Regions from separate parts of the Paramixta manurensis genome, predicted to be linked through region 2. Evidence: riboswitches for the same ligand, from Rfam matches in the RefSeq annotation. Region 2 holds a riboswitch; each other region holds the start of a gene.
The links. A riboswitch is a leader RNA that binds a small molecule or an ion and turns the genes downstream of it on or off. The one in region 2 is predicted to bind thiamine pyrophosphate.
Positions count from the first base shown of each region.

Region 1: another riboswitch for thiamine pyrophosphate. It lies ahead of thiM (hydroxyethylthiazole kinase); the one in region 2 lies ahead of thiE (thiamine phosphate synthase).
Region 3: another riboswitch for thiamine pyrophosphate. It lies ahead of tenA (thiaminase II); the one in region 2 lies ahead of thiE (thiamine phosphate synthase).

Region 1 covers NZ_CP054212.1:3,012,877-3,022,604, reverse strand. The annotation lists gene PMPD1_RS14600 (MFS transporter) at 1-496, shown strand, start outside; gene PMPD1_RS14595 (isopenicillin N synthase family dioxygenase) at 594-1,613, shown strand; gene PMPD1_RS14590 (aldo/keto reductase) at 1,698-2,732, shown strand; gene PMPD1_RS14585 (hypothetical protein) at 3,027-3,659, opposite strand; gene PMPD1_RS14580 (DUF943 family protein) at 4,128-4,517, opposite strand; TPP riboswitch at 5,061-5,158, shown strand; gene thiM (hydroxyethylthiazole kinase) at 5,191-5,982, shown strand; gene thiD (bifunctional hydroxymethylpyrimidine kinase/phosphomethylpyrimidine kinase) at 5,979-6,779, shown strand; gene fbaB (class I fructose-bisphosphate aldolase) at 6,932-7,984, shown strand; gene PMPD1_RS14560 (GntR family transcriptional regulator) at 8,059-8,745, opposite strand; gene PMPD1_RS14555 (mannitol dehydrogenase family protein) at 8,872-9,728, opposite strand, start outside.
Region 2 covers NZ_CP054212.1:4,273,869-4,283,596, reverse strand. The annotation lists gene thiH (2-iminoacetate synthase ThiH) at 54-1,181, opposite strand; gene PMPD1_RS20595 (thiazole synthase) at 1,178-1,957, opposite strand; gene thiS (sulfur carrier protein ThiS) at 1,959-2,159, opposite strand; gene PMPD1_RS20585 (HesA/MoeB/ThiF family protein) at 2,156-2,902, opposite strand; gene thiE (thiamine phosphate synthase) at 2,895-3,611, opposite strand; TPP riboswitch at 3,704-3,804, opposite strand; gene rsd (sigma D regulator) at 3,906-4,415, opposite strand; gene nudC (NAD(+) diphosphatase) at 4,576-5,349, shown strand; gene hemE (uroporphyrinogen decarboxylase) at 5,391-6,458, shown strand; gene nfi (deoxyribonuclease V) at 6,461-7,126, shown strand; gene PMPD1_RS20555 (YjaG family protein) at 7,189-7,779, shown strand; gene hupA (nucleoid-associated protein HU-alpha) at 7,968-8,240, shown strand; gene PMPD1_RS20545 (DUF1481 domain-containing protein) at 8,291-8,956, shown strand; gene purD (phosphoribosylamine--glycine ligase) at 9,007-9,728, opposite strand, start outside.
Region 3 covers NZ_CP054212.1:2,906,685-2,916,412, forward strand. The annotation lists gene PMPD1_RS14120 (ABC transporter ATP-binding protein) at 1-552, shown strand, start outside; gene fhuE (ferric-rhodotorulic acid/ferric-coprogen receptor FhuE) at 658-2,838, opposite strand; gene PMPD1_RS14130 (LLM class flavin-dependent oxidoreductase) at 3,133-4,155, opposite strand; TPP riboswitch at 4,303-4,405, shown strand; gene tenA (thiaminase II) at 4,468-5,163, shown strand; gene PMPD1_RS14140 (ABC transporter ATP-binding protein) at 5,193-5,915, shown strand; gene PMPD1_RS14145 (ABC transporter permease) at 5,912-6,682, shown strand; gene PMPD1_RS14150 (ABC transporter substrate-binding protein) at 6,708-7,634, shown strand; gene PMPD1_RS14155 (response regulator) at 7,841-8,581, shown strand; gene PMPD1_RS14160 (ATP-binding protein) at 8,578-9,728, shown strand, end outside.

The sequences.
Region 1 (9,728 bases), 1.3 Mb from region 2:
CGCCGGTTTTACCTATATTCGCCCTTTCCTTGAGCAGGTGCCTAAACTTGATGTGCAGATGATTTCATTGCTGCTACTGGCGTTTGGTATCGGTGGGTTCTTCGGCAATCTGGCCGGTGGATTTATTGCCGAACGTAGCGCCAGCCTGGCGGTTGCGCTGTCGGCGCTAATGCTGGCGGCGATGGCATTTGTGCTGCTGACGTGGGGCGTCTCGGCCTCGGTGGCTTTTGCCGCCACGGCGGGTTGGGGCTTTGCCTTCGGCGGTTTCCCGGTCAGCATCCAAACCTGGAATACGCTGGCGGCGCCGGACCATGCGGAAACCGCAGGTGCCTTGCTGGTGACAACTTTTCAGGTGGCGATCGCGCTCGGCGCGGTAGCCGGCGGGCTGTTAGTGGATAGCTTCGGCGCGCCGGGCGCGATTGCCTATAGCGGCGCGGCCTTATTGATGGGCGGTTTGGCGATGCTGCTGATGGGGCGCCGCCATGCAGCTTCATAGCGCTTGGTTCTAAGCCAGAAGAGAAGGGTATTAGGCAGCGAAAAATATCGTTGCCATAGTAATTAGCTACCTTTGCCAGTGCGTACAGGAGTCTGGAATGGATCATATTACTTCGCTGCCAATTCTCGATCTTTCCCATCTGGATAGTGACCAGCATCGGCCATCATTTTTGCGTCAACTGAGCGCTGCCGCACGCGATGTAGGCTTTTTTTATCTGATCAATCATGGTGTTGATGCCGCGCTCTCACAACGCCTACAACACTTATCGCGCGCCTTTTTCGCCTTGCCGGAAGAGGAAAAACTGCGTGTAGCCATGGTGCATTCCCCGCATTTTCGCGGCTACAACCGTGCGGGGTCTGAGCTAACACGTAGCCAGCCTGACTGGCGAGAACAGTTTGATATTGGCGCGGAGCGTGTGCCGTTGACGGTAGCGGCAGGCGATCCGGGTTGGCGACGTTTGCAGGGGCCAAACCAGTGGCCGACGGCGCTACCGGAATTAAAACCGGTGCTGTTGGCCTGGCAGCAAGCGATGACGGCGATGTCATTGCGTTTGCTACGCGCTTTCGCCACGGCGCTGGCATTACCGGAAGAGGCCTTTGATGCTTTATACGGTGATAAACCGAATGAACATATCAAGCTGATTCGCTATCCAGGACAATCCCATCAAACCGGGAATCAGGGCGTTGGTGCGCATAAAGATTCTGGTTTCCTGAGCTTTCTGTTACAGGATGAGCAGCGCGGTTTGCAGGTGGAGGTTGAACCGGATAACTGGATTGACGCACGTCCGTTACCCGGCGCATTTGTGGTCAATATTGGCGAACTGCTTGAGTTAGCGACCAACGGATATTTACGCGCCACGGTACATCGGGTGGTTTCGCCGCCGGAAAATCAGGAGCGGCTGTCGATTGCCTTTTTCCTTGGCGCGCAACTGGATGCGGTAGTACCGGTGTTTGAACTCCCGCAGGCGTTGGCGCACCTGGCGCACGGCCCGGCCAGCGACCCACAGAATCCACTATTACGCGACGTAGGATGGAACTACCTGAAAGGGCGATTGCGCTCCCATCCTGACGTCGCTGAACGCCATTACGGCGATCTGCGGTTAAGCTCGCGAGATTAATTGCCAAAGGGCACCAATCGCTCATGCAGGTCTGCCTCAGCTTTCCATACTGTAAGTTCGATAAATCACAATCCGCAAGGAGTTATGATGGAGTACCGACAGCTTGGCCGATCAGGTTTAAAGGTTCCGGCATTTAGCCTTGGCACCGCCACGTTTGGCGGCAGCAACGAATTCTTTCAGCGTTGGGGCAGTACCCAAGTCGATGAAGCTCGCAACATGGTGGATTTGTGCCTCGAACGCGGAGTGAATTTTTTCGATACCGCCGATATTTACTCGGAAGGCGCTGCGGAAGAGGTACTGGGCGAGGCGTTAAAAGGGCGCCGTGACAAGGTCTTGATCTCGTCAAAAGCGACGTTTCCCACCGGCGACGGGCCGAATGAAAAAGGGTCGTCGCGTTATCATTTGATTCGCGCCTGCGAAGCCAGCCTGCGCCGTTTGAAAACCGACCATATTGATGTTTACTTTATGCATGGTTTTGATGCGTTGACGCCGGTTGAAGAGACGTTGCGTGCGCTGGATGATCTGACCAGCAGCGGTAAGATTGGTTATATCGGCGCCTCCAATTTTTCCGGTTGGCAGGTGATGAAATCGCTGGCGGCTTCTGAGAAATATGGGCTGGGCCGTTACGTGGCCTATCAGGGATACTATTCGCTGGTGGGGCGCGAGTACGAATGGGAGCTGATGCCGCTGACGCTCGACCAGGGGCTGGGTACCATGGTGTGGAGCCCGCTGGGATGGGGGCGTTTAACCGGTAAAATTCGTCGTGGCGCGCCGGTACAGGACGGGCGTATCGCTGCTGGCGGCGCCGAGGGCGGGCCGCCGGTTGCGGAAGAGAAACTGTTTGATATTGTTGATGTGTTACATGATATTGGCGAGCAGCACGGGAAATCCATTCCGCAGGTGGCATTAAACTGGCTGCTGAGTCGCCCTGGCATCGCCAATGTGGTGATTGGCGCCCGTAACCGCAACCAGCTTGAGCAAAACCTTGAGGCGTTGGGTTGGTCGTTGAGCGCGGAAGAGATCGCCCGGTTGGATGAAGTGAGTTATACCACTCCGACCTATCCGTATTGGCATCAAACCGGCTTTGATGAGCGTAATCCGAAACCAACCGGCTGGTAAGGCTATCGACGCTGGTTTTTGATGCGCGTATCTTCTCACAAGGCCCCATTATTGGGGCTTTTAAATGCAGAGTAACCTGGCGTAATGTATTATTTTAGTTTTGAAGTACTTTTATCTTCACCACGTAACCTACCCAAGCCATAACCTGCAACTAATGCGATCACAAAAAAACCGACGAAACCCACCAACTTCATCAGGGTAGTTTCAGCAATGAACAACGACGCGAGGGATGCAAAAGCACATATACAGGTTATTGTGCCCTCAACTGCATGTGCTAAGAGCCAACCGAAAGATTTACTGACCGATTTTAAAAAGCTCATCGTTTACCCTTTTGCAGATCATTGCGTGGCTATTAATGAAGTCAAGGTACGGTTTCAGCGGGGTTTCAACAAGAAAGTAGATCATATCAAGACCGTAGGGAGAAACTTTATCATAGGTCTGTGGATAATGGTTTTGCATTCTACGAGAAGCTAAGGCTGCTTCTTCTATTACTCCCTGGAACAATGCGATGTTGATAGTAAAACTCGATGCTATGCGGAAGAAGTTCTTATAGGCATATGCCATCTTTGCTCTATGTATTAATAGAGCGGCGATAGTTTGAGCGACTGCAATCTGTCCTCCCATACGACCAGATAACCTGCCAATGCCATAACCAATTTTGTTATGTATCGTCTCTCGTCCTCTACCATCCAGTTTATTATAGAAGTCAGTAATAACTATAGTTACAAGGCGGCGTAAAGGTTCTTCATTTCGAGCCAGGGACTTTATCATTCGAAAAAAGCGCTCATTCTCATAGTCGTTTCTTGTTTTTCTGTCAGAACCCAATAGGCCAGTACTGATATAGGTACGTTTCACCCCATAGTACAAACTCGTTGGGATTGATGAGAGACTATCCCATATCCCTTCTGCAATGACCTTCGCATCCATAATTATTCATCCATTTCCATATAGAACACAATCGAAGCATAACATGCGTTCAAATATTGGTCTAGATTGTATGGCACTCAAAAGTGGGAGCTACAGTAGTTCACGCCAGTGGTAGAGGAAATTGATAATCTTTATATTGTAAACATAAAAGCAATCTGACAAGGTATTCCTGATGTAAGAGATATACTTGAGATAATTAAACGCCGCTGTTTGTAAGCACACCCGTTTTAGTTTCGAATATAACGGGGTTTCGGCTCTGGAACATGAGTGTGCTAAGTGCTATTTTCTCAACCCCCCCATTATTGGGGCTTTTAAAAGCAGAGTAACCAAGCGTAATGTATTATTTTAGTTTTGAAGAACCCAAGACTAAACAGGGCGAGTCAAAATCGATTAAGCAATAAACATGATAAAATAAAAACCCATACTCATTGAAGAGTGGATAGGTTTTTTTATTAGTAGATAATGTAATTAGAATTGATATTTAACGCTACCATCGCGTGTGCGCCAAATCATCATTAGGATGTTTTTATCAATGCAGTTTTTAGGCGGCTTTATATCTGTGAAACAACGTCGATCCTCTTTACCTTCCTCTTTATAGCCATCACCAAAAGCATAGACTGTAATAAGGAATGGTCTTTTATTGCCAGACGGGATGTTGTATTTTTCCAAGATTTTTTGTTGGTGATCTCTCCACCAATCGATCTTTCCTGACTCAGTTATAGGTAATCTGTTAACAATAATCTGTGCTGTGCTACCATCATAATGCGCATCAATAACAGAAACAGTCTGCTTACCTATAAATAGATAGCTAAGGATACATAACAGTAAAACCAGTGCAGAAATTATGAAATTACGCATTACCGTTTCCCCTCTATGTCAATCACAGCTTCCATATTGGTCAGGAATGGTCGAAAACCACATCGTTTCTGGAAATACAGCATTGCTCATAGAAAGTGCTCCCTCACTTATGTTCATTCCAATTGATATGTTATAACGCTGAGTAGCAGTAGCAAAGTATATCGTAAAACCTTTGGCCTGGCTGCTGAGTAATCTCCGGAAGATTCCGCGTCTTTCAATATTAGTAAGTTGGGGTCTGCTATTCCTTCGAATCAGAGCTCCTATCTTAATCCAGCGTATAGACTCGGGTTTTGACCTTCGAAAGATATTATCACCGATAAGATAGTGCCAGTTTTCAGGATAAAACGGCTGGAAGTTACCAGAATGCTGTTGATTTCCCTAGCTTAAAAAAGAGCCATACGGGCGCCGATGAAAATTTTCCACTATGCCGAAGAGTATTTATTGCTTGTTATCTTGGTGAGTGCGCCGTACCCGGTTTACTTCTCGCAGGCTGGCGCTTATTCTGCATAGCTAAGCGTTATCGCTCAGCTAAAATTTAGCGTGAAAAATGACTCGGGGTGCCTTTTACCATAAGAGGCTGAGATAGACCCGTATTACCTGAACTGGATAATGCCAGCGGAGGGAAGTCAGATGCCTGACCGCATCAGATTTCTGAACGCCGGTTGGGAGCCATATGCAACAACCTACCGTTATCTCTGGCGACCTTGTCGCCGAATCCCTCGACCTTTTCCGCCAGCGCGCGCCGCTGGTTCACTGCATGACCAATGATGTGGTACAGACCTTTACCGCCAACGTTTTGTTGGCGCTCAATGCTTCCCCGGCGATGGTGATTGACAGCGAAGAAGCCGCGCAATTCAGCGCGCTGGCCGACGCGTTATTAATTAATGTTGGTACCCTGACCGGTGAGCGCGCATTAGCGATGCGCGCGGCGGTTGATGCGGCAAATCAGGCCGCAAAGCCATGGACACTCGACCCGGTAGCGGTTGGCGGTTTAAAACTACGCAGTGAATTTTGCCAACAATTACTGACGCTGCATCCCGCCGCCATTCGTGGTAACGCATCGGAAATTATCGCCCTCGCACAGCAGGCCGGCAGCGGGCGCGGCGTGGACAGTTTGCATGAGTCCGGCGCGGCGCTACAGGCGGCGCAACAGTTGGCGCAGCGTAGCGGTGCTATTGTCGCGGTAACCGGCGAAACTGACTATGTGACAGACGGCGATCGGCTACTGGCGGTAAATGGCGGCGCAAAATTAATGACGCGCGTAGTGGGGACCGGTTGTGCGCTTTCGGCGGTGGTGGCCGGGTTTGCCGCGTTGCCGGGCGACCGGTTGTTACATGTCGCCAGTGCGTGCCGCGTAATGGCCTGCGCCGGTGAACGCGCCACTCGCCAGGCCAGCGGGCCGGGCAGTTTTGTCGCCGGGTTTCTGGATGAGTTGTGGATGCTGAATGCGGAGGCGCTGATATGAAACGCATTAATGCATTAACCATTGCCGGTACCGATCCTAGCGGCGGCGCCGGTATCCAGGCTGATCTAAAAGCGTTCTCGGCGCTTGGCGCCTACGGTACCAGCGTGATTACCGCCTTGGTGGCGCAAAACACGCAGGGCGTGCAGTCGGTCTACCAGATTGATGCCGATTTTGTCGGCGCGCAGCTTGATTCAGTGTTAGATGATGTGCGCATCGATAGCGCCAAAATCGGTATGTTGGCAAACAGTGAGATTGTTGAAGTGGTGGCCGAACGGCTGGCAAAAGCGGCGCTACCGTGGGTGGTGCTGGATACGGTGATGCTGGCAAAAAGCGGCGATCCGTTACTTTCGCCACAGGCGGTATCTACCCTACGTCAACGCCTGTTGCCGCAGGTGTCGCTGATTACGCCGAACCTACCGGAAGCGGCGGCGCTGCTGGCGTGTGCGCCGGCGAAAAACGAAGATGAAATGCGCGCGCAGGGGCGGGCGCTGCGCGAGATGGGATGTGCGGCGGTGTTGATGAAGGGCGGACATTTAAGCGAGGAAGAGAGCCCTGACTGGTTGTTTAGCGCGCAAGGTGAGCAACGATTTAGCGCGCCACGCGTCAATACACGCCACACGCACGGTACCGGTTGCTCACTCTCTGCGGCGTTGGCGGCGCTACGGCCACGTCACGACAGTTGGGCCAGTACGGTGGAGGCGGCAAAAGCGTGGCTACAGGGCGCTTTACAACAGGCGGACTCACTCGAAGTCGGGCAGGGGATTGGCCCGGTGCATCATTTCTGGCGCTGGTGGTAAAACGGCGCCCGCAAGCCGACTTTTTTCTGCGAAGCGTTCTGAAAAATGGAGTCAGCAATTTGCGTTACGTGTCCTTTCGGGTCCAGGCTGTTGTGGATTGGCATCGTCGACTAACGGACCTGCCAGGTTATTCAATTACTACAGGAGTTACCATGACGGACATCGTACAGTTATTGGGCAAAGAAGCTGACACCCTTTTGCAACATCGCTGCATGACTATTCCGGCAGAAAGCCTTTATCTGCCGGGCAAGGATTATGTCGACCGGGTGATGATCGATAATAACCGCTCTCCCACCGTACTGCGGAATATGCAAACCTTGTATAACACCGGCCGTCTGGCAGGAACCGGCTATTTATCCATATTGCCGGTCGATCAGGGTGTGGAGCACTCGGCGGGCGCCTCTTTTGCCGCGAATCCACTCTACTTTGATCCGAAAAATATCGTCGAATTAGCGATTGAGGCGGGCTGTAATTGTGTTGCTTCAACTTACGGCGTACTGGCCTCGGTTTCACGGCGTTATGCGCATAAAATTCCGTTTATGGTCAAACTGAATCACAACGAAACTCTGTGCTATCCGACCCAGTATGATCAAACCTTGTATGCCAGCGTTGAACAGGCGTTTAACCTCGGCGCGGTGGCGGTTGGTGCGACGATCTATTTTGGTTCTGAGCAATCACGTCGCCAGATTGAAGAAATTTCCGTGGCGTTCGAACGCGCGCATGAGCTAGGCATGGTAACGGTGTTGTGGGCGTATTTACGTAACAATGATTTCAAGAAAGACGGTACCGATTACCACGTGAGCGCCGATTTAAGCGGGCAGGCGAATCATCTGGCGGCGACCATTGGCGCCGATATTGTTAAGCAGAAAATGGCTGAGAATAATGGTGGGTATAACGCGGTTAAATTCGGTTATACCGATGAGCGCGTCTATAGCAAGCTGACCAGCGATAATCCGATTGATCTGGTTCGTTATCAACTGGCTAACTGTTATATGGGGCGTGCCGGGTTAATTAACTCAGGTGGGGCTTCGGCCGGGGAGACCGATACTGCCGAATCGGTACGGACTGCGGTAATTAATAAACGTGCAGGCGGCATGGGGCTAATCCTGGGGCGTAAGGCATTTAAAAAGTCGATGAAAGAGGGCGTAGCGCTGATTAACTCGGTGCAGGATGTCTATCTGTCGAAAGAAGTCACTATCGCCTAATGAGAGAGGCCGGAAGGGCAGCATAACTCACTTCCGGCTTTATCTGGTCACCGATGCAGATGATTTAGCGCTGATTAAAACGTTTCAAACCAGTCGCTATTTTGCTCGGCTATCGGCGTAATCGAGAAAATCATCTCTTGCAAATGGCGACGTAATGCAGCTTCGGCGGCGTCGGCATTTTTTTCCACAATGGCGTGATAAATTTGATAATGCTGCTCAATCAAACTTTCCGGCGGGGAAACTTCACTCAGGGTGAGAAAACGGACCCGGTCCATAGTGGCTTTAATATTCTCCACCGTTTCCCATGCCAGCTCGCACTGAATACTTTGCGCAATTAAGCGGTGAAACTCGTCATCCAGTAATAAAAAGGCGTGGCTATCGTGGCGCTGCGCGGCCAGTTTTTGCAATTGCAGATTATGTTCAAGTTCCATCAACGCTTGCGGCGGCGCTTCGACCGCCGCGCGCCGCACCACTGCGACCTCTACCGCTTCACGGATAAAACGGCCATCCGCCACCCGCTGCGCGGAAATTTTCCGCACGAAGGTGCCGCGTTGCGGCAGAATCTGAACCAGCCCGGCCTCAGCCAGTTTAATAAACGCTTCGCGGACCGGCTGACGGGACACCTGGAACCGGGCGGAAACCTCTTTTTCCGATAACAGCGTGCCAGGATGGATCGCACAAGTGACAATGTCCTGGCGTAAAAACCGGTAAATCTGCTGATTAACCGGTTCGCTGGCGGTAATGGTATAGGCGATTGACATGCGGCGACCTGAAAGCAGAGGGCATACACCCGATAAAACACTCAGTCTAAACAGCCTGTTGCGCCAGCGCTAGCCCTTTTATGCCTGTCATACTGCAAACCGTCGTTAGGGTACGCGTCTACGCAATCAGTAGGTGGCAACCAGACGTTTTACCGTCTCTTGTGCGCCAAGCTCACGTAACTGCTGGTAAAAACAGGCCACACGCTCACGGAAGCGCGCATCCTTCGCCAAATCCTGACCAAATACCGCTTCCAGGCTTAACAGCGCATCAAGACGTGCCTCGCCGTCAGCGCTGCCTGACACACGTTCCGCTAACTGATCTTTAAGCGGGTCTCTAATCTCAATAACGTTGCCTTGTTCATCGACGCCGCCGACATAACGTATCCAGCCCGCCACACCGAGTGCCAGCAGGTCAAACCGGCTGCCTTGTTTCAGGTGCCAGCGAATACTGTCGAGCCAACGCTGAGGCAGTTTTTGTGTACCATCGGTGGCAATTTGGCCGGTGCGATGTTTAATCGCCCGGTTCTGATAGCGGGCAATTAGCGAATTGGCGTAAGCCACCAGATCGATACCGGAAGTGCGTAGCGTCGGTGCCTGTTCCGCCAGCATTAATTGGCGAGCGGCAATCAGAAAGTTATCATCCGCCATGCAGTCGCTAATATGCTGATACCCCGCCAGGTAACCCAAGTAGGCAAGAAACGAGTGGCTGCCGTTAAGCATACGCAGTTTCATCTCTTCAAACGGTAACACATCGCTAACCAGCTCGGCGCCAGCCTGTTCCCAGGCCGGACGCCCATTAACGAAATTATCTTCAATGACCCATTGGAAAAACGGCTCACACTCCACGGCCACCGGATCGTAGGAACCCAGTTTAGTGCTTAACATCTGCAATGCATCATCGGTCATTGCCGGTACGATACGGTCCACCATCGTTGAAGGAAAAGTGAGATGTTGACCAATATAGGCTGCCAGTTCGCTATCTT
Region 2 (9,728 bases):
GTGGCTGCGAAGCGTGTTCCTCACTTTCGCGCGCCCTTACCGGTCTGTGCAAATTATTGCGCGGCGCGTCCTAAATAACTGTCCCAATCTTTCCATACCGGCTGTAGGCCTGCCCGTGTTAACGCCTCCGCAACCTGTTGCGGCGTGCGATTATCATGCGGGGCAAACTGCTCCAGTTCAGGATGATTATCGGCATAACCGCCAGGCTGCGTTTTGGAAAACGCGCTCACGCTATTGATGGCTAACGGCACGACATGATCGCGAAAATGCGGTGATTCACGCGTCGACAGTGATAGTTCCACCTCCGGCGCGAACAGGCGAAACGCGCAGATAGTTTGTACCAGTTGCGCCTCACTCATTACCGACGCCGGTTCAATTCCGCCCGCGCACGGGCGCAGCCGTGGGAAAGAGACCGAATAGCGGCTTTGCCACCACTTTTGCTGTAGCCACAGCAAATGTTCCGCCACCATAAAGCAATCGGTACGCCAGCTATCCGACAAACCAATTAACGCGCCAAGCCCGATCTTGTCGATCCCGGCGCGACCAAGGCGATCCGGGGTTTCCAGACGAAAGAAAAAATCCTGCTTATTGCCCTTTAGATGGTGCTGGCTGTAAACCGCCGGATGATAGGTTTCCTGGTACACCAGCACGCCATCAAGCCCAAGGGTTTTAAGTTCGGCATATTCCACTTGTGAGAGCGGTTGAACCTCCATCATCACGGAGCTGAAGTTCTGGCGAATCACCGGCAGATGCTGACGGAAATAATCCATACCGACTTTACTTTGGTGTTCACCGGTGACCAGCAACAGGTGATCGAAACCCAATGCCCGGATCGCCGTGCATTCACGGGCGATCTCGGCGGCATCCAGCGTCTTACGCTTAATGCGGTTACTCATTGAGAAACCGCAATAGGTACAGTCATTCGCGCATAAATTAGAAAGATAGAGCGGAACATAAAAACTGACGGTATTACCAAAACGTTGGCGTGTCAGGCGCTGAGCTTTCTGTGCCATCGGTTCCAGCCAGGCGCTGGCGGCGGGAGAGAGCAATGCCATTAACTCCTCTCGTCCTACACGTGGGGCATTAAGAGCCCGCTCAACATCGGCTGAGGTTTTACTGTTAATGCGCAGTGTAATGTCATCCCAGTTCAATGTTTCCCAACGCGAAAGAAAATCTTTCATGATAAGGCCTCACCTTGTCCGAGGAAGGCAGTCAGCGGGCTGGATGCTGCTGCTTGCTGTTGTACCGTGCCTAATCCGCTGCGCTGCGCCAGCGCACCGGCTTCGACCGCCAGACGAAAGGCACGGGCCATTTGTACCGGGTCGCGCGCGACGGCAATTGCGGTGTTAACCAGCACCGCATCGGCCCCCATCTCCAGCGCTTCGCTGGCATGACTTGGCGCGCCAATACCGGCATCAATGATTACCGGTACATTGGCCTGCTCGATGATAATCGCCAGTAAGTCACGTGTTTTAAGCCCCTGATTGCTACCAATTGGCGCGCCAAGCGGCATGACAGCGGCGCATCCCACCTCTTCAAGCCGCTTACATAACACCGGATCGGCACCACAGTAGGGCAGCACCACAAACCCTTCTTTCACCAACTGCTCCGCCGCCTTTAGCGTTTCTATTGGGTCTGGCAGCAAATAGCGTACGTCAGGGTGAATTTCTAATTTAAGCCACTGTGTACCCAGCGCCTCACGCGCGAGACGAGCGGCGAAAAGCGCCTCTTCCGCGGTTTTCGCGCCGGAGGTGTTGGGTAGCAACTGGACGCCAAGCTGTCGTAGGGGCAGCAAGATCCCATCATCGCCGCCGCGTAAATCAACGCGTTTCATCGCCATGGTCACCAGTTGCGAAGCGGATTCTTGTAAAGCGGCCAGCATCAATTGCGGCGTGGCGAATTTGCCGGTACCGGTCAGCAGGCGCGATGAAAAAGTTTTATCAGCAATCTGTAACATGTCAGCCTCCGGCAATGGCCTGGAAAATCACCAGCTCATCGCCCTCCTGTAGAAGTTGGGTATCCCAACGATGATGGGGAACGATAGTTTGATTCACCGCCAGCGCGGTGCTTGGCTGGTGCAGTGACAACTGTTTCAGTAAGGCGGTCAGCGTCAATGGCGCGGAACAGGCCATTTGCCGATCATTAACGATGATATTCATGGCGTTTCTCCGCATACCGGGCAGTGTGGCGTACGTTCAAGGTTCAGCGTGCGCCAAACCTGTTGTCGGCCATCGAATAGACGTAGTTTGCCGTTTAAGGGCGAGGGAATGCCTGCCAATAGTTTCAGTGCTTCTAACGCCTGTAGCGTACCGATAACGCCCACCACGGGCCCAAGTACGCCTGCGGTACGACAATTGCGCTGTGGTTCACTCTCGTCAGGCCACAAGCAGCGGTAACAGCCCTGTGTCCAGGGTGGCGCGATCACCATTAACTGGCCGCTCCATCCCACGGCACTGCCGCTAATCAGCGGTTTTCCGGCGGTAACACAGGCATGGTTGATCGCGTGGCGGGTAGCCATGTTGTCACTGCAATCCAGTACCAGATCGACCTGATCAACAAGTGATGGCAGGGTTTTCTCATCCACACGTTGCGCCAGCGCGATGCTGTCGACCTGTGGATTGAGCGCGCGCAGCCGCCGTTGCGCCAGGTGCGCTTTACTCTGGCCGGTATCTGGCTGGTGGAACAGAATTTGGCGTTGTAAGTTGCTGATATGCAGAGTGTCATCATCCGCCAGGAGCAGTTTGCCGACGCCAGCCGCCGCGAGATATAGCGCGGCAGGCGAACCCAATCCACCTAAGCCGATGATTAAGACGCGACCACGCTGCAGTTTTTCCTGCCCTTCAATACCGAACTCCTCCAGCAGGAGTTGGCGGCTATAGCGCATAAAATCGCTGTCATTCATCCCCGACTCCCGCAAGCGCCAGTAACTGTTGCGTGGCGCTGCGCCAGTCTGCGGCGTGGGTAATGGCGCTGACGACCGCCACGCTACCGACACCGGTTTCCAGCACCGCCGGTACCCGTGCGATGCTGATGCCGCCAATTGCCACGGTCGGGTAGCCTTGCAGGCGCTGCATATGCGCGGCTAATTGCTTTAATCCTTGTGGCGCAGAGGGCATCTGTTTCGTTTGCGTAGGAAACACGTGCCCCAACGCAATATAGGAAGGGCGCACGGACAGCGCGCGGTCAATCTCCATATCGTCATGAGTAGACACGCCAAGGCGTAAACCGGCTTCTCGTATGGCGTTAAGATCGGTTTCGGCAAGATCTTCCTGACCGAGATGTACGCCGTATGCCCGATGTTTAATCGCCAGCCGCCAATAATCATTAATAAATAGACGCGCCCGGTAACGTTGCCCCAGCGCAATGGCGGCGCGAACATCCTCTTCCACGTGATGATCGTGTTGGTCTTTGATACGTAACTGCAGAGTACGTACACCTGCCTCCAGTAGGCGTTCAATCCATGCCACGCTATCTACCACCGGATAGAGCCCTAAACGAAGGGGAACGGTGGGAAAGTCAGGTTGATACCTTACCGCCGTGCGGCGAATATTCTCGTGTGCGGCGGTCTCTCTCTCCAGTGGAGAGGAAAATTTTGGTTCGCTGCCGGACATAGCCATTTCCTGTGAGTAAGGGAAAGTTGCTTGTCTGGAGTTCGGAGGGAGTAATGAAACGGCGGGTCAAGAAAGGGATAATGTCGCCGTAAGCCAACTTTACTCTTGTTCCCTTCGCAGGTTCTAACCTGATCAGGTTCCGCGGATCCCGAATTAACGGTCTCAGCCCGGTAGGGCACTCCGACAAGATGTGGGGTGATGCAGAGCGACTTACGTCACAGCTTCAACCCAAATAGCCCCTCCAGCATAAAGGGGCGAGGTAGAAACTACAAGGGGGTAGCAATGGCGTGATGTTTATGCCGGCCTAACCAGTTCAGTTTCATTCGCCACCACGCCGGGTAACTGAAGCTGGTTCTCCCAGGCGAGCTGAATCAGCTTATCTTCCAGCGTAAACCGCGCCTCCAGCGTTTCACCCACTTCTGACAATGCCTGCTGAAACTCGACATAGTTATCATGATCGATGGCCGTTTCCAGATGGGTATCATACAAACTCATCAACAACTCGGTATTCCCTTCCAGCGCCGGATAAATCTGGGCCGCTGCCGTCAGAGGGCTATCGCCTTCCAATTCTTCGATAATGCGTTCATAGATACTGAAATGTCCGGTAGAGAGATAATCGACCAGTTTTTGGCAAAAATTATCCAATGCCTTTTCATCCAGCGCGGTGAGCGATTCCTTGTTAGGCTTAATGCCAACGGTCTGATAATAGGCAACTAGCAGTTGCCGACGGGCACTTAGCCAAAGATCTACCAGTGCATTACTGCCACCTACGCGTTGGGTCAGAACGTCTAAATGGTTAAGCATGATCGACTCCATGTGAGTAATAGCCCGACATATTTTAGGTTGCATGTGCGTTACCGCTTTCATGCAACCTGAATTATTTAGGGTATAGTTTTAGCGCAATGTTTAAATATGTAGCGGTACTCTACAAACTACAAATATCTTGTCTTCAGGATACTTTTTTATGGAACATGAAATTAGAAGCGTAGACGCTGGATGGTGGATTGTCAGCCATGAGCAGAAACTTTGGTTACCAAATGGCGATTTACCGTACGGCACAGCGGAGACATTTGACCTAACCGGTTCGAAAGCGTCGCCGATCGGCGAATGGCAGGGTGAAACCGTGTGGCTGGTGCGCGAGGATCGCGCGGAGAATATGGGCTCGGTACGGCAAATCATGGATAAAGAGGCCGGGCTGTTCCAACTGGCGGGGCGCGGTGTCCAATTGGCGGAGTTTATCCGCTCGCACCGTTTTTGCGGCTATTGCGGTCACGAAATGCACTTGAGCAAAACCGAAAATGCCTGTTTGTGCGCGCATTGCCGTCAACGTTACTATCCGCAGATCGCGCCTTGTATCATCGTCGCCATTCGGCGCGGCGACCAGATCCTGCTGGCACAACACGCGCGTCACCGTAATAGCATTTATACGGTATTAGCCGGGTTCGTCGAAGTGGGAGAAACCCTTGAACAAGCGGTGGCGCGCGAAGTAATGGAGGAGAGTAGCGTCACGGTTAAAAATGTTCGTTACGTTACCTCTCAACCCTGGCCATTCCCCCATTCGTTGATGATGGCGTTCATGGCTGAGTACGATGAGGGCGAATTGCAAATTGATAACCATGAACTGATCGACGCCGGTTGGTTTCGCTATGACCAATTACCGCATCTGCCGCCGCCGGGCACGGTCGCGCGGCGGTTAATTGAAGACACTGTCGCGCTATGCCGCGCCGAAACGGAATGAGTGATACACTAGCCGCCTGTGTTTGTGAGAGCCTGATTATAATGAACGAATTGAAGAACGATCGTTACCTCCGTGCCCTGCTACGCCAGCCGGTTGACGTTACGCCAGTGTGGATGATGCGACAAGCCGGGCGCTATTTGCCGGAATATAAAGCCACGCGCGCGCAGGCGGGTGATTTTATGTCGTTGTGTAAAAACGCTGAATTGGCCTGTGAGGTAACCCTACAGCCGTTACGGCGTTATCCGCTGGATGCGGCGATCCTGTTCTCTGATATTCTGACCATTCCGGATGCAATGGGCTTAGGGCTGTGGTTCGAAGCGGGCGAAGGGCCGCGTTTTTCCTCGCCAATCACCTGTCGGGCAGACGTGGATAAATTGCCGGTACCCGATCCGGAGCAAGAACTGGGCTACGTAATGAAGGCGGTACGCACCATTCGTAAAAACCTGCGGGGCGAAGTGCCTCTGATTGGTTTCTCCGGTAGCCCATGGACGTTGGCGACCTATATGGTTGAAGGCGGTAGCAGCAAGGCATTTACCAAAATTAAAAAGATGATGTATGCCGAGCCACACACGCTGCACGCCATGTTGGACAAACTGGCCGATAGCGTCACGCTTTATCTTAATGCGCAAATCCGTGCTGGCGCGCAGGCGGTAATGGTTTTTGATACCTGGGGCGGTGTACTGACCGGGCGTGATTACCGTGAATTTTCACTGTATTACATGCATAAAATCGTCGATGGACTGTTGCATGAACATGAAGGTCAGCGGGTGCCGGTAACGCTATTTACCAAAGGCGGGGGGCAGTGGCTGGAAGCGATGGCGGAAACCGGATGCGATGCTCTGGGCCTGGATTGGGCTACCGATATTGCCGATGCGCGGCGCCGTGTGGGCGATAAAGTGGCGCTGCAAGGTAATATGGACCCTTCCATGCTGTATGCGCCGCCAGCGCGTATTGAAGAGGAAGTGGCGACTATTCTCGCCGGGTTTGGTCATGGCGAAGGCCATGTGTTTAATCTCGGTCACGGTATTCATCAGGATGTGCCGCCGGAGCATGCCGGTGCATTTGTGGAGGCGGTACATACCCTTTCCCGGCCTTATCACCAGGAGTAATTATGGATATGCAGGCATTGCGCGCTGAACAGCTAGCGCGTGCCTCTGAAGTGGTGCGTCACGATGACTTTGAGGTGATGCCGCCACGCTTGATCGCTGGCGCGGATGTCGGTTTTGAGCAGGGAGGCGAGGTAACACGCGCCGCGCTGGTTATTTTGGAATATCCTTCCCTGACGCTGATCGAACATAAGGTGGCGCGTATCGCCACCACCATGCCGTATATCCCCGGCTTTCTCTCATTCCGTGAATATCCCGCCTTATTGGCGGCCTGGCAGATGCTGGAGCACCAGCCTGATTTACTCTTCGTGGATGGGCATGGTATTTCACATCCTCGTCGGCTCGGTGTCGCCAGCCACTTTGGTCTGCTGGTGGATGTTCCCACCATTGGCGTGGCTAAGAAGCGCCTGTGCGGTAAATTTGAGCCGCTGGACGCTGAACCCGGCGCGTTGCAGCCATTAAACGATAAAGGCGAGCAGCTAGGCTGGGTATGGCGCAGTAAAAAGCGCTGCAATCCTTTGTTTATCTCTACCGGTCATCGGGTCGGGATGGATAGCGCGCTGCATTGGGTACAACAGTGTATGCAGGGCTACCGTCTGCCGGAACCCACGCGCTGGGCTGATGCGGTCGCCTCAGGGCGCCCGGCTTTCCTGCGTTTGCAGCAGGGTTAACGGTGTGAGCCGGTCGCTTTTACGGTACACTGTCGCCCGAACAGTATTGACGAGATCTCATCATGTTACGTAATCCCATCCATCTGCGGCTCGAAAAGTTAGAAAGTTGGCAGCATGTGACCTTTATGGCCTGCTTGTGCGAGCGAATGTATCCCAATTATTGGGCTTTCTGCCAACAAACCGGCTTTGCCGATGCACAGATTTATCGCCGCATTCTCGATCTGGTGTGGGAAACGTTGACGGTGAAAGAGGCGAAAGTCAATTTCGACAGCCAGCTCGAAAAGCTGGAAGAGGCGATTCCTAACGCCGAAGATTACGATCTTTACGGTGTTTATCCTGCCATTGATGCCTGCGTGGCATTAAGTGAATTATTGCATTCGCGTTTAAGCGGTGAAACGCTGGAACATGCTATTGGCGTGAGTGATGCATCAATTACCACGGTCGCGATGTTGGAAATGACTCAATCCGGTCGTGAGATGAGTGACGATGAGCTAAAAGATAACCCGGCGGTTGAAGAAGAATGGGACATCCAGTGGGAGATTTTTCGCCTGCTGGCAGCCTGTGAGGAACGTGACCTGGAGTTAATCAAAGGGCTGCGATCTGACCTGCGAGAAGCGGGAATCAGTAATATCGGTATAAAATTTGAGCGGTAAGGCGATAAAACGTGACTTCACGCCTGATTTGTAGCGCCTAAAGGCTTCACATTCGCCCCCTGTCTGGTCTACATTTGGGGGGCTGAAAAATGTGGCTATCGGTGCGTGCAGGCTGAAGAGTGCCAGAATCTGGCTTTTCCCTCGCACTCGATGCTTAGCAAGCGATAAATACACTGTAAGGATAACTTATGAACAAGACTCAACTGATTGATGTAATTGCGGACAAAGCGGATCTGTCTAAGACCCAGGCAAAAGCTGCTCTGGAATCCACCCTGGCTGCGATTACTGAGTCTCTGAAAGAAGGTGATGCTGTACAACTGGTTGGTTTTGGTACTTTTAAAGTTAACCACCGCGCTGAGCGTACTGGCCGCAACCCGCAGACTGGCAAAGAAATTAAAATTGCTGCTGCAAACGTACCGGCATTCGTATCAGGTAAGGCCCTGAAAGACGCTGTTAAGTAATAGCGTTGCGGTGAAAGGTTTGACGAGGGGCGATTTCGCCCCTTTTGTTTATGAAAATTCTCTCGCTTAAACCGAATTTATGTAGCCTGGCAATCTTGGTATTGGCGGGCTGTAGTTCCCATTCGCGCTTACCGGACTTTACTGCCAGCGGTTATCTGGCCGATCGTGGCGCGGTGCGTATTTGGCGTAAAGATCATCAGCAGCAAGTCTCGCATATGATGACGATATTCACTCCCTTCAGCGCTGGCGTGAGCGAAATTACCGATTACGGCTGGTCAGAAGGCAAACTGGTCAGTATTGAGCGCCATATTCAGGGGAAACACCCGGATGACGTCACGCTACGCTTTGATCAGGACGGTAGCCTCAGTTTTATGCAGCGGCAGCTTGAAGGGCGCCGTGAGGCATTGAGTAATGATGCGGTGGCGCTCTACAAGTTCGATGCGCAGCGGATGCTGAAAATTAGCGATGCATTGCTTACTGGTCGCGTAGTCTTAAAACAGGGTCATTGGCTGGGGAATGGGCTGATCAAGACGTGTCAGGGCGACAGTGTGAAACCGGCGCTGGATAACTTGGCGCTCAATTATATTATGCAGCAGCAGAGTGCTGCCCGCTCAACGCTAAGCGTGGCCTGGTTGGATGCGCCGGAAGGTACTCAATTGTTGTTGGCGACGGCCGAAGATTACTGCCAACAAGAGCCGAACGAAGCGGATTTCTGATCGGGCGTGGTGGTAAATTTGCCGCCCTCAGAAGAGAGCGGCAGGCCAGCTTAGCGGCGATTAATGGCGCGATAACCAATATCTTTGCGGTAAAAACTCCCTTCCCACGAAATGTCTTGCGCCAGCGCGTAAGCGCGCTTTTGCGCCGCTGCGACATCCTCTCCCAACGCGGTAACGCATAACACGCGCCCACCCTGGGTAACCACGACATCGTCGTGTAATTGAGTACCGGCATGAAACACTTTGCCATCGGCGCGCTCTTCTAGCGGCAGTCCGTGGATCTGATGGCCGGTTGTATAACTGTCAGGATAGCCGCCGGCAGCAATCACAACGCCTAATGATGGACGCGGATCCCACTGCGAATCCTGACGATCCAGCTCTCCTTTACAGGCTGCCAGGCAAAGCGCGACTAAATCTGACTGTAGGCGCATCATAATCGGTTGAGTTTCCGGGTCGCCAAAACGGCAGTTAAACTCAATCACCTTCGGCTGCCCGGCTTTATCGATCATCAGGCCAGCATACAAAAAGCCCGTATAGACGTTGCCTTCAGCCGCCATACCGCGCACTGTCGGCCAAATGACACTATCCATCACGCGCTGGTGGATTTCATCAGTCACCACCGGCGCCGGCGAATAGGCGCCCATACCACCGGTATTGGGGCCGGTATCGCCATCGCCCACGCGTTTATGATCCTGGCTGGTGGCCATTGGCAGAACATGTTCGCCATCGACCATTACGATAAAACTGGCTTCTTCACCATCCAGAAACTCTT
Region 3 (9,728 bases), 1.4 Mb from region 2:
GTTTTCCAGTCCTACTCCTCTTTTCCGTGGATGACGGTTGAGGAAAATGTCGCGTTTGGCATGCGCTATCATCCCACCTTCACCAAGAGCACCGTTAAGCAGCGCACCGCGCATTACTTAGCGTTAGTTGGGTTAAGCGATTTTGCCAGCTCCTATCCCTCAAGAATTTCTGGCGGTATGCGGCAAAGGGTGGCGATCGCCAGGACGTTAGCCGCCGGCTCTGAAGTTTTACTGATGGATGAACCGTTCGGAGCGCTGGATGCGCAACGACGAGAGCAGCTTCAACTGGAGCTAAGGCGAATACAGAGCGAAGAATCAAGAACCATTATTTTTGTGACGCATGATGTTGAAGAAGCCATCTTTCTCGCCGACAGGATTATTATTTTTTCCGCCAGGCCTGCTTATATACTTGAGGATATCAATGTCACTCAAATACTCGGGTCTCAGCGATCACTCGCAGTACGGGATAGCCATGAATTTTTCGCATTAAAATCCACGCTACTGAAGACGGTTCGCGCCAGCCACAGATCCGACAGGCAAGAAGAGCGATGAGATCCCTATCATTAACCATGATTTCAGGTATGCGCGCCGGGCGTGACAAAACTGCGCCCTTTTCCGGGCGCAGCGCTGAACAAATAACCTGCCTAACCCACTCGGTTAGAAACGATAATTTGCCGACACAGTAACATTACGCGGCTCGCCATATTCAACCGACCGGTCCACGTAAGTATCATAGGATTTATCGAACAGATTGTTGAGATTCGCCTGTACCGACAGATTTTTTGTGACCTCATAGCGAGCGAAGAGATCAACTAACGCATAGCTGCCCTGCCGTGCGCGCCAAGTACCGTTTGGCGTATCCGCATCTTTATACACTTGGTTCTGCCAATTTGCGCCGCCGCCAACTGTTAGGGCAGGCAGCATCGGCAAACGGTAACGGGTAAACAGTTTTACCGTGGTGCGCGGCAATTCAGGGCTAAATGCTTTCCCCTCCCCGTCTTCAGCCACGTAACGCGTCGCGCCAAACGTCATCTGCCAGTTGTCAGTTAATGCGCCGTTAAGCTCAAACTCAATACCTTTACTCACCGTGCCGTTCACGCTGCGATAAGCGGTTTCCGTGGTGCCGGGAATATAGGTTCCGGTACTCTCTCCAACGTTATCCTGCTCAATACGGAAGAGGGCCAGTGAGGTGGTCAAACGGCTATTCATCCAATCGGATTTCAGCCCCAGTTCGTAGTTTTTACCTTTAATCGGTGACAAATAGTTCCCACTACGATCGCGATAGGTTTGCGGCTGGAAGATTGAGGTATAGCTGGCGTAGGTTGACCAGTTATCGTTGATATCATAAATCAGCCCGGCATACGGCGTGGTGTTGTTCTTGGCGATATGCTGATTTAACGTATCGGTGTTCCATTGGGTGTAACGTGCGCCAATAATCAGGTGCAGCGGATCGGCCAGTGAAATACGCGTGGCAGTATAGGCCGACTTCATGTGCGTCTTGTCATCCTGAATCAGGCTAAGATCGCCCCAATCGGTTTCCGGAAAACCTCCGTTGTAGTGGTTAAAATTACCCAGTTCAGTATCGGAAATATTCGCCCAAGTGTTCCGGTAACGGTTGGTCTGCTTGCTGTAACTCACGCCCGCCATCAGTTCATGCTGACGACCAAAGAGTTGATAAGGGCCATTGGCGAACAGGTCGAGCGCATCCACCTTGCGCGTACCGGTGTTATACCCGGTCCCGCCCACGTAGGGATAGGAAGGGCCGTACGGGCTCACCATCGCGCCGGTGGTTTTATCGACCAACCCGTCAAGATACATCAGGCGGCTATCGATTTTCGTTTCGGTATGGGTACCATTAAAGGTCAGTTCCCAGTTATTATTGAAGCGTTGTTTGAGGGTTGCGAAGACTTTATTGGAATTTTTATCGTTATAAGCCCAGTCCGGCGCCGTACTGCGGCTCCGGTCAAAATGGGTTCTGCTGCCATCGGTGTACCAGCGCGGTAAGCCGCCCCAGGTTGCCCCATTTTCATTATTTTCCTGATATTCATAACCGACCGAGAGCGTGCTGTAATCACTCAGGTCTGCATCCACCACGCCGTAAAAGAATTTTCTTTCCCGACTATACCGATCCAGCCAACTGTCATTGTGTTGGTAACCGGTCACCATACGCGCGCGAACATTACCGTCCTGCGTTAATGGCGTGGAAATATCGGCAACATAACGCTGTTTGTTCCAACTACCATATTCCACCGAGAGATCGCCGGTAAACTCTCGGCTATCGGCGTGTTTCCGTACCATATTAATCGCCGCCGAGGGATTACCTGTGCCGGTCATCAAACCGGTCGCGCCGCGTACCACTTCGACGCGATCGTAAAGCGCGCTGTCAGAAAGCGCGTCGCCAAGGTTCCATTGCGACTGAAAATAGGTTGGGATTCCATCGACCATGTAATTATCGATCTGGAAACCGCGGGAATAGTAGAGAACCCGGCTGGAACCGGAACTGGAAGAACTGATGCCGGTGGTATTGTCCATCACCTCTCCCAACGACTGAAGATTTTGATCCTCCATACGCTGTTTGCCGATCACACTCACTGATTGGGGAATATCGCGTTGGATCATCGGCATTTTGGTGCCAACCGTCGTGGCGGGTACGCTGTAGTCAGCGCCTGGTGGCGGCGCATCGTTATCTGCCGCTTCCACCACCATGGTTTCATTGGGTTGAGGCGCGGCGGCAAAAGCCGTCACAGGGAGTAAAGCCAAGGCGATGCAAGCAGCCAATAGCGAGGGCACTGGCGCCGTTTTTTGAGCAGCGCCACGCGATAGTGTCGCGAGAGACATAGTTATTCCTTGAGGTGTTAAAAAATAAACACTCCTGACTCATTGAATTAGAAAATTTTTGCGCATGATTTCAGGAGGAATGCATTTACGAGAAATGAAAATGGTGATTATACTCATTCTCATTTACGTGTAAATAACTGTAACAAGGATTAAGTGAGAGAGAGGCGCCGTAAGGTGAGAAGTGACAGAAAGAAGGCGTGAGAAACACCCGAAAGGTGAAATCGCAATACAGCAATAAGAGCGTTTAACGGCGTGGCACACCACGCCATAACACACGCAACGGTCAGGCTTCTGTTAGCGCCATCCGAGGGCGGGGGCGATATGGGTCAGAATCGCCTCAACGACATGCGCATTATATTCAACGCCCAGTTGGTTCGGCACCGTTAACAGCAAGGTATCCGCTTGTGCAATGGCCTCATCCTGCGCCAGTTGTTTGATCAATGTCTCCGGCTCGGCGGCATAACTACGGCCAAATATCGCCCGGGTTTGTGCATCAAGATAGCCAACGCTGTCGCTGTCCTGCGCGCTATTGCCAAACCACATATGGTCGCGCCGATCGATTAACGGGAAAATACTGCGGCTTACCGAGACTCGCGGCTCAAAGCGGTGCCCCGCGGTTTTCCACGCGGCTCGGTAAGCGCGAATCTGTGCGGCCTGCTGAACGTGGAACGGCTCGCCGGTCTCATCCACTTTCAGCGTTGAACTTTGCAGGTGCATCCCTTGTTGCGCCGCCCAAATCGCGGTGGCATTGGTGCTGGCGCCCCACCAGATCCGCTCACGCAAGCCAGCGGAAAAAGGCTCCAGACGCAGTAATCCCGGCGGATTAGGAAACATCGGTTGTGGGTTAGGTTCAGCGAACCCTTCACCACGTAACGCCTCAAGGAAAACCTCAGTATGGCGCCGTGCCATTTCGGTATCCGTCTCCCCCTCCGCCGGGGTATAGCCAAAATACCGCCACCCCTCAATTACCTGCTCAGGCGATCCCCGGCTAATGCCAAGCTGTAGTCGCCCGCCGGAAATCAGATCGGCGGCCCCGGCTTCTTCCGCCATATACAGTGGGTTCTCATAACGCATATCAATCACGCCAGTGCCGATCTCGATCCGCTTGGTTCGTGCGGCAACGGCAGACAGTAGCGGAAACGGAGAACTTAGCTGCCGCGCAAAATGGTGTACGCGAAAATAAGCGCCATCCGCTCCCAACGCCTCCACCGCTTCCGCCAGCTCGATGGATTGCAGCAACACATCCGCGGCGGAACGGGCATTCGATTGTGATGAAGGTGTCCAGTGGCCAAAAGAGAGAAAACCGATCTTTTTCATCGCAAACAATCTCCGGTTCGAAATAGTTAGGCTAACAGTGACAAAAAAGCCTTGCCTCAGGCCAGCAGAATCTTTTGCGACCGCACATAAACGCCTCGCCAGACCGTGGCGCGGGCATTGTAATCAAAAAATAAATATCGTATAACAAGCTCCTCCGAGGGGTGTCCTGTCATGGGCTGAGATGGCGTAAGCCGAACCCTTTGAACCTGATCTGGGTCATGCCAGCGAAGGGACGGGTCGGCAATTTTGCTTTCAGCCATTGCCTGTTCATACCTCAGCACGCCCGGATCTCCATGAACTGAAGGAGGTCCCATGTCTACCCCACGTTTTGATTCTGGCCTTTATGGGCAGCTACGCCAACAGGCGGGCAGCGCCTGGCAAGACTACGTTGCGCATCCTTTCGTCCGCCAGTTAGGCGCCGGAACCCTGCCGGCTCCGGCGTTTCATCGCTATCTAACCCAGGATTACCTGTTTTTAATTCACTTCGCTCGCGCCTGGGCGCTGCTGGTCAGCAAATTACAGACGCTACCGGAAATGCGCACCGCCACCGCCGCCCTTAACGCAATCGTCAATGAACTGCCGCTCCATGTGGGTTATTGCGCGAGCTGGGGATTAAGCGAGTCTGAAATCGCACACCAGCCTGAGGCGGCAGAAACCATGAACTATACCCGCTACGTGCTGGATATTGGTCACACCGGCGATGCCCTCGAACTGCTGGTTGCGCTTATGCCCTGCGTCGCCGGGTATGCCGAAATCGGTCTACATTTGCTGCACGACGCCGCCACGGTACTGGAGAATAATCCCTACGCCTCATGGATACGTAATTATGGCGATCGCGACTATTTAGCCAGCGTTCAGGCCGCGCTCAATTTACTGGAAACGGTTGGACAACAAAGCGGGGCGGAAAGTCGTTTGACGCGTTTAAGTACAATTTTCACCACCGCCACGCGGCTGGAAAGCGCCTTTTGGCAAATGGGGCTAAATGCGGTAACGGCAGGTGCGCAGTGAATTCTGACCCGTTAGGCCACCAGCAAATAATGCCGACTATCCAGGTGCGGGAGTTAACCCTGCGCTTTGGTCAAAAGGTGGTTTTCGAGCGGCTCAACTTCGACATTCCCGGCGGCCAAATCGTTGCTTTGCTAGGCGCCAGCGGCGTGGGGAAAAGTAGTCTGTTAAAGATTATTGCCGGACTAGCGCCCGCCTCCGCCGGTCAGGTCACCGCCAGTGACGGCTTACCGGTCGCCTCGCGTATTGCCTGGATGGGGCAAAAGGATCTGTTATATCCGTGGCTGACCATTGAAGAAAACGTCATGCTCGGCCCACGCCTGCGTGGTGAGAAGCCCGACCGTGCGTGGGCCACGCATCTGATTGAACGCGTTGGCCTTAGCGGATATGGGCAGGCGCTCCCCGCGACGCTTTCCGGTGGCATGCGCCAGCGCGCGGCTATCGCTCGCACCCTGTATGAGCGCCAGCCAATCGTGCTGATGGATGAGCCTTTTTCAGCGTTGGATGCCATTACCCGCGCCACTATTCAGACGCTGGCAGCAGAACTCCTGGCACAGCACACGGTGCTGCTAATAACGCATGATCCGCTGGAGGCTTGCCGCCTTAGCCACCGCCTGTTGGTTCTCTCCGGCCACCCCGCCCGCATTGACGATACCCATATCGTGGCCGGGCTACCGCCACGCGCGCCGGACGATCTCCATTTACTGAAAAGCCAGGGCGAGCTTTTACAGCAACTAATGAGGGCAGCCGGATGAAGAGGCTAGCAAAAGGCGGCATCGCCAGCCTGCGCCGCGCGTTGACGGTGTTTGTCGGGTTGCTGCTGCTGTGGTGGCTGGTCACGCAAAGTTCGATTCCGGCCTTCTTACTCCCCTCACCCACGGCGGTTGCCGAGGCCTTATGGGATAACCGCGCTTACCTCGCCGGACAGACGGCCGTCACCGCGCTGGAAATTGCCAGCGGGCTGGCGATCGGCGTGCTGCTCGGCGTCGTCCTGGCGTTAAGTATGATGTTTTCACCGCGCCTCCAGCGCTGGCTAATGCCGCTGGTGCTCACCAGCCAGGCGATTCCGGTGTTTGCCCTCGCCCCGCTACTGGTGCTGTGGTTCGGTTTTGGCATCAGCGCCAAAGTGTTTATGGCGGTATTGGTGATCTTCTTCCCGGTCACCTCGGCCTTCTTCGACGGGCTGCGACGCGTCAATACCGATTACCTCGATCTGGCGCGTACCCTGCGCGCGTCTCCGTGGGCGCAATTGCGCCACGTCCGCTTAATGGCCGCGCTGCCGGCCTTCGGTTCCGGGCTACGCATGGCCGCCACCGTCGCGCCTATCGGCGCCATTATCGGCGAATGGGTTGGCTCGGCGGAGGGGCTCGGCTACGTGATGCTGAATGCGAATGCGCGTATGCAGACCGATATTTGCTTTGCCGCACTGTTTATTTTGGTACTGATGACCGTTTTGCTGCGAGCCGCAGTAGAGGCTCTGATGCGGCGTCTGATCATCTGGACGCCGGAGCATGACGAATAATGATCACTTTTCAAGGACATTTCCGATGATTAAAAAAGCCGCCGCTTTAATGATAAGCACGTTGCTTGTCGCCCACGCCAGCGCCGCTGAAAAACTGACGCTGGTGCTTGACTGGTATATCAATCCCGACCATGCGCCGATTATGGTGGCTGAACAGATCGGCGCTTTTAAGGCCGAAGGGCTTGACGTGAAGATCGTTCCGCCCTCCGATCCGGCGATCCCGCCACGGCTGGTCGCGGCCGGACAAGCCGATCTGGCGGTGACCTATCAGCCACAAATTCATTTTTTTGCCGACCAAGGGTTGCCGCTGGTGCGCGTTGGCACCTTGATTAACTCGCCGTTGAATACCGTGATGACGCTGGATAAAAACATTACTTCTCCGGCGGGCCTAAAGGGCAAAAAAATTGGCTTCTCCGTGAGCGGCATTGAGCAAGCCACGCTGGCAACCATGCTGGCTCATGATCATCTGAGTATTAATGATGTAAAAATGGTCAACGTGAACTTCCAGCTCACCAGTGCCTTACTGGCGGGCCAGGTCGATGCGGTGATCGGCGGTTATCGCAATATTGAAGCGCTTGAGTTGAAGTTGCAGGGGAAAACGCCAACGGTATTCAACGTGGAAGATTACGGCGTACCGGCCTATGACGAGCTGATTTTGGTGGCGAACCGTAATGAAGCGCAGCAACCTAAAATTAAAAAGTTTCTCGCCGCGTTAAAAAAAGGCAGCGACTATCTGCACGCACACCCGCAGGAAACCTGGCAGGCTTTCGCCAGCGCCCATCCTGAGTTGAATACCGAACTGAATAAGCAAGCATGGATGAAAACCTTACCGCTATTCACCCGCGATCCGGCACACCTCGATCGGCAGCGTTACCAAGCCTACGAACAATTCCTGTTCGACAATAAGCTGATCAAGAAAATGACGCCGGTAGAAAACTACGCGGTGGAATAACGCGGGCTGCCAGACGGCAGGTTTGTATTTTTATGTAGTGTTCCTCCCGCCAGCCGCGCCGCGCGCGGCTTTCTGCCAAAGGCATGCGGGAGGTTTGGCAAGTTTACCGGATACAGTACGATACAAAGCGCGCGCATTTTTTCTCCGCCGCTCAGGGTAAACTGTGGAGGTCTTACCCCTGGGCCTGTAATAAGAGAGAAACCACCATGGAACACACCGACCATGTGTTAATTGTCGATGATGACCGCGAAATTCGTACGCTAATTGCCGATTATTTAAAGAAAAACGGTTTACGTACTACCGAGGCGGCCGATGGCCGGCAAATGCGTGCTTTTCTTGAAACCACGCCGGTTGATTTGATTGTATTAGATATCATGATGCCCGGTGATGATGGGCTCACGCTGTGCCGGGAATTACGTAGCGGTAAACACAAAGGCACACCGATTTTAATGCTCACCGCTCGCAACGAAGATACCGATCGGATTTTAGGGCTGGAAATGGGCGCGGATGACTATCTGGTGAAACCGTTTGTCGCCCGCGAATTATTGGCGCGCATTAAAGCGGTGCTGCGCCGAACACGCATGATGCCGCCCAATTTGCAGGTCACTGAAGCGGCACGCATGTTGGCATTTGGCGAATGGTTACTCGACACCACCGCACGCAGCCTGACCGATCGCGATGGGGTAATGGTCGCGCTCAGCGGCGCCGAATACCGTCTGCTACGGGTATTTCTTGACCATCCACAACGTGTACTCAATCGGGATCAATTGCTGAACCTTACCCAAGGCCGCGACGCTGAGTTGTTTGAACGCTCTATCGACCTGCTGGTTAGCCGCCTAAGGCAACGGTTAAATGACGACGCGCGTGAACCGTTTTACATTAAAACAGTGCGCAGCGAAGGGTATGTCTTTGCGATGCCGATCGAGATTCGCGAGGAGAACGCGTGAGCCGCGCGTTGCGCGTATGGCCGCAGACGCTGGTTTCACGGCTGCTGCTGATTTTGTTGTTAGGGTTACTGCTGGCGAATGGTTTGACGCTCGGTTTGCTGATGACCGAGCGTACACAAAGCGCGAAAGCCATGATGCTCGGTAACCTGGAGTATGACGTCGCCACCAGCGTCGCGATCCTCGATCACTTACCCGCCGCCGAACGTCCGGCCTGGACCACACGCCTCGATCGCCCGAACTATCACTATTTACTCAATCAAGGGATGACCGGCGGCGAGCCAATGGATAAACACCAACAAGAAACCGCGCGTTCGCTAACTGCCGCGCTGGGAGCGCGGTATCCGCTGAAAATAAATACCCTTCCTGACAGCGAAGGGCATCTACAGGCGCATCTTCAGCTTAGCGACGGCAGCCCGCTCACGCTCGACTTAACGCCACGGATTATGCCGTTTGCCCGTTGGTTGCCGATTGTGCTGGCCGGTCAGTTTATTTTATTGCTCTGCTGCACTTGGTTTGCAGTACGCAATGCGGTGCGTCCGCTGACCGCGCTCACCCGTGCGGCGGAATCACTGCATCCGAACACCACCAGCGCCGTGCGTATGCCAGAAGATGGGCCGCTTGAAGTCCGTAATGCCGCCAGAGCGTTTAATGCGATGCAAGATCGCATTGCCGCCTACCTAAAAGAGCGGATGCATATCTTGGCGGCCATTTCTCACGACCTGCAAACGCCAATTACGCGTATTCGGCTGCGTTCTGAACTGATGGAAGAGAATGAGATCAAAACCAAGCTCTTGCAGGATCTCACCGAAATGACGCATTTGGTACGCGAAGGCGTGGCTTATGCCCGCACCCATGAAAGTAGCAGTGAAACACCATGCCGCATCCAGCCGCACGCGTTTATCGACAGTCTGGTGTGTGATTATCAGGACACCGGCCAGGCGGTTACCTTAAGCGGGCAGCTTAGCGGTTCGTGGTTCACCAAGCCGCATGCCTTACGCCGCACGCTGAGTAACCTTATCGATAATGCGCTGAAGTTTTCCGGCAGCGCCGAGGTTCGCATGGCGCAGGAAAACGACACCCTCATTCTGGAAGTGCTTGATCGCGGGCCGGGCATTCCGCCGGATGAGCTTTATGCCGTTATGCAGCC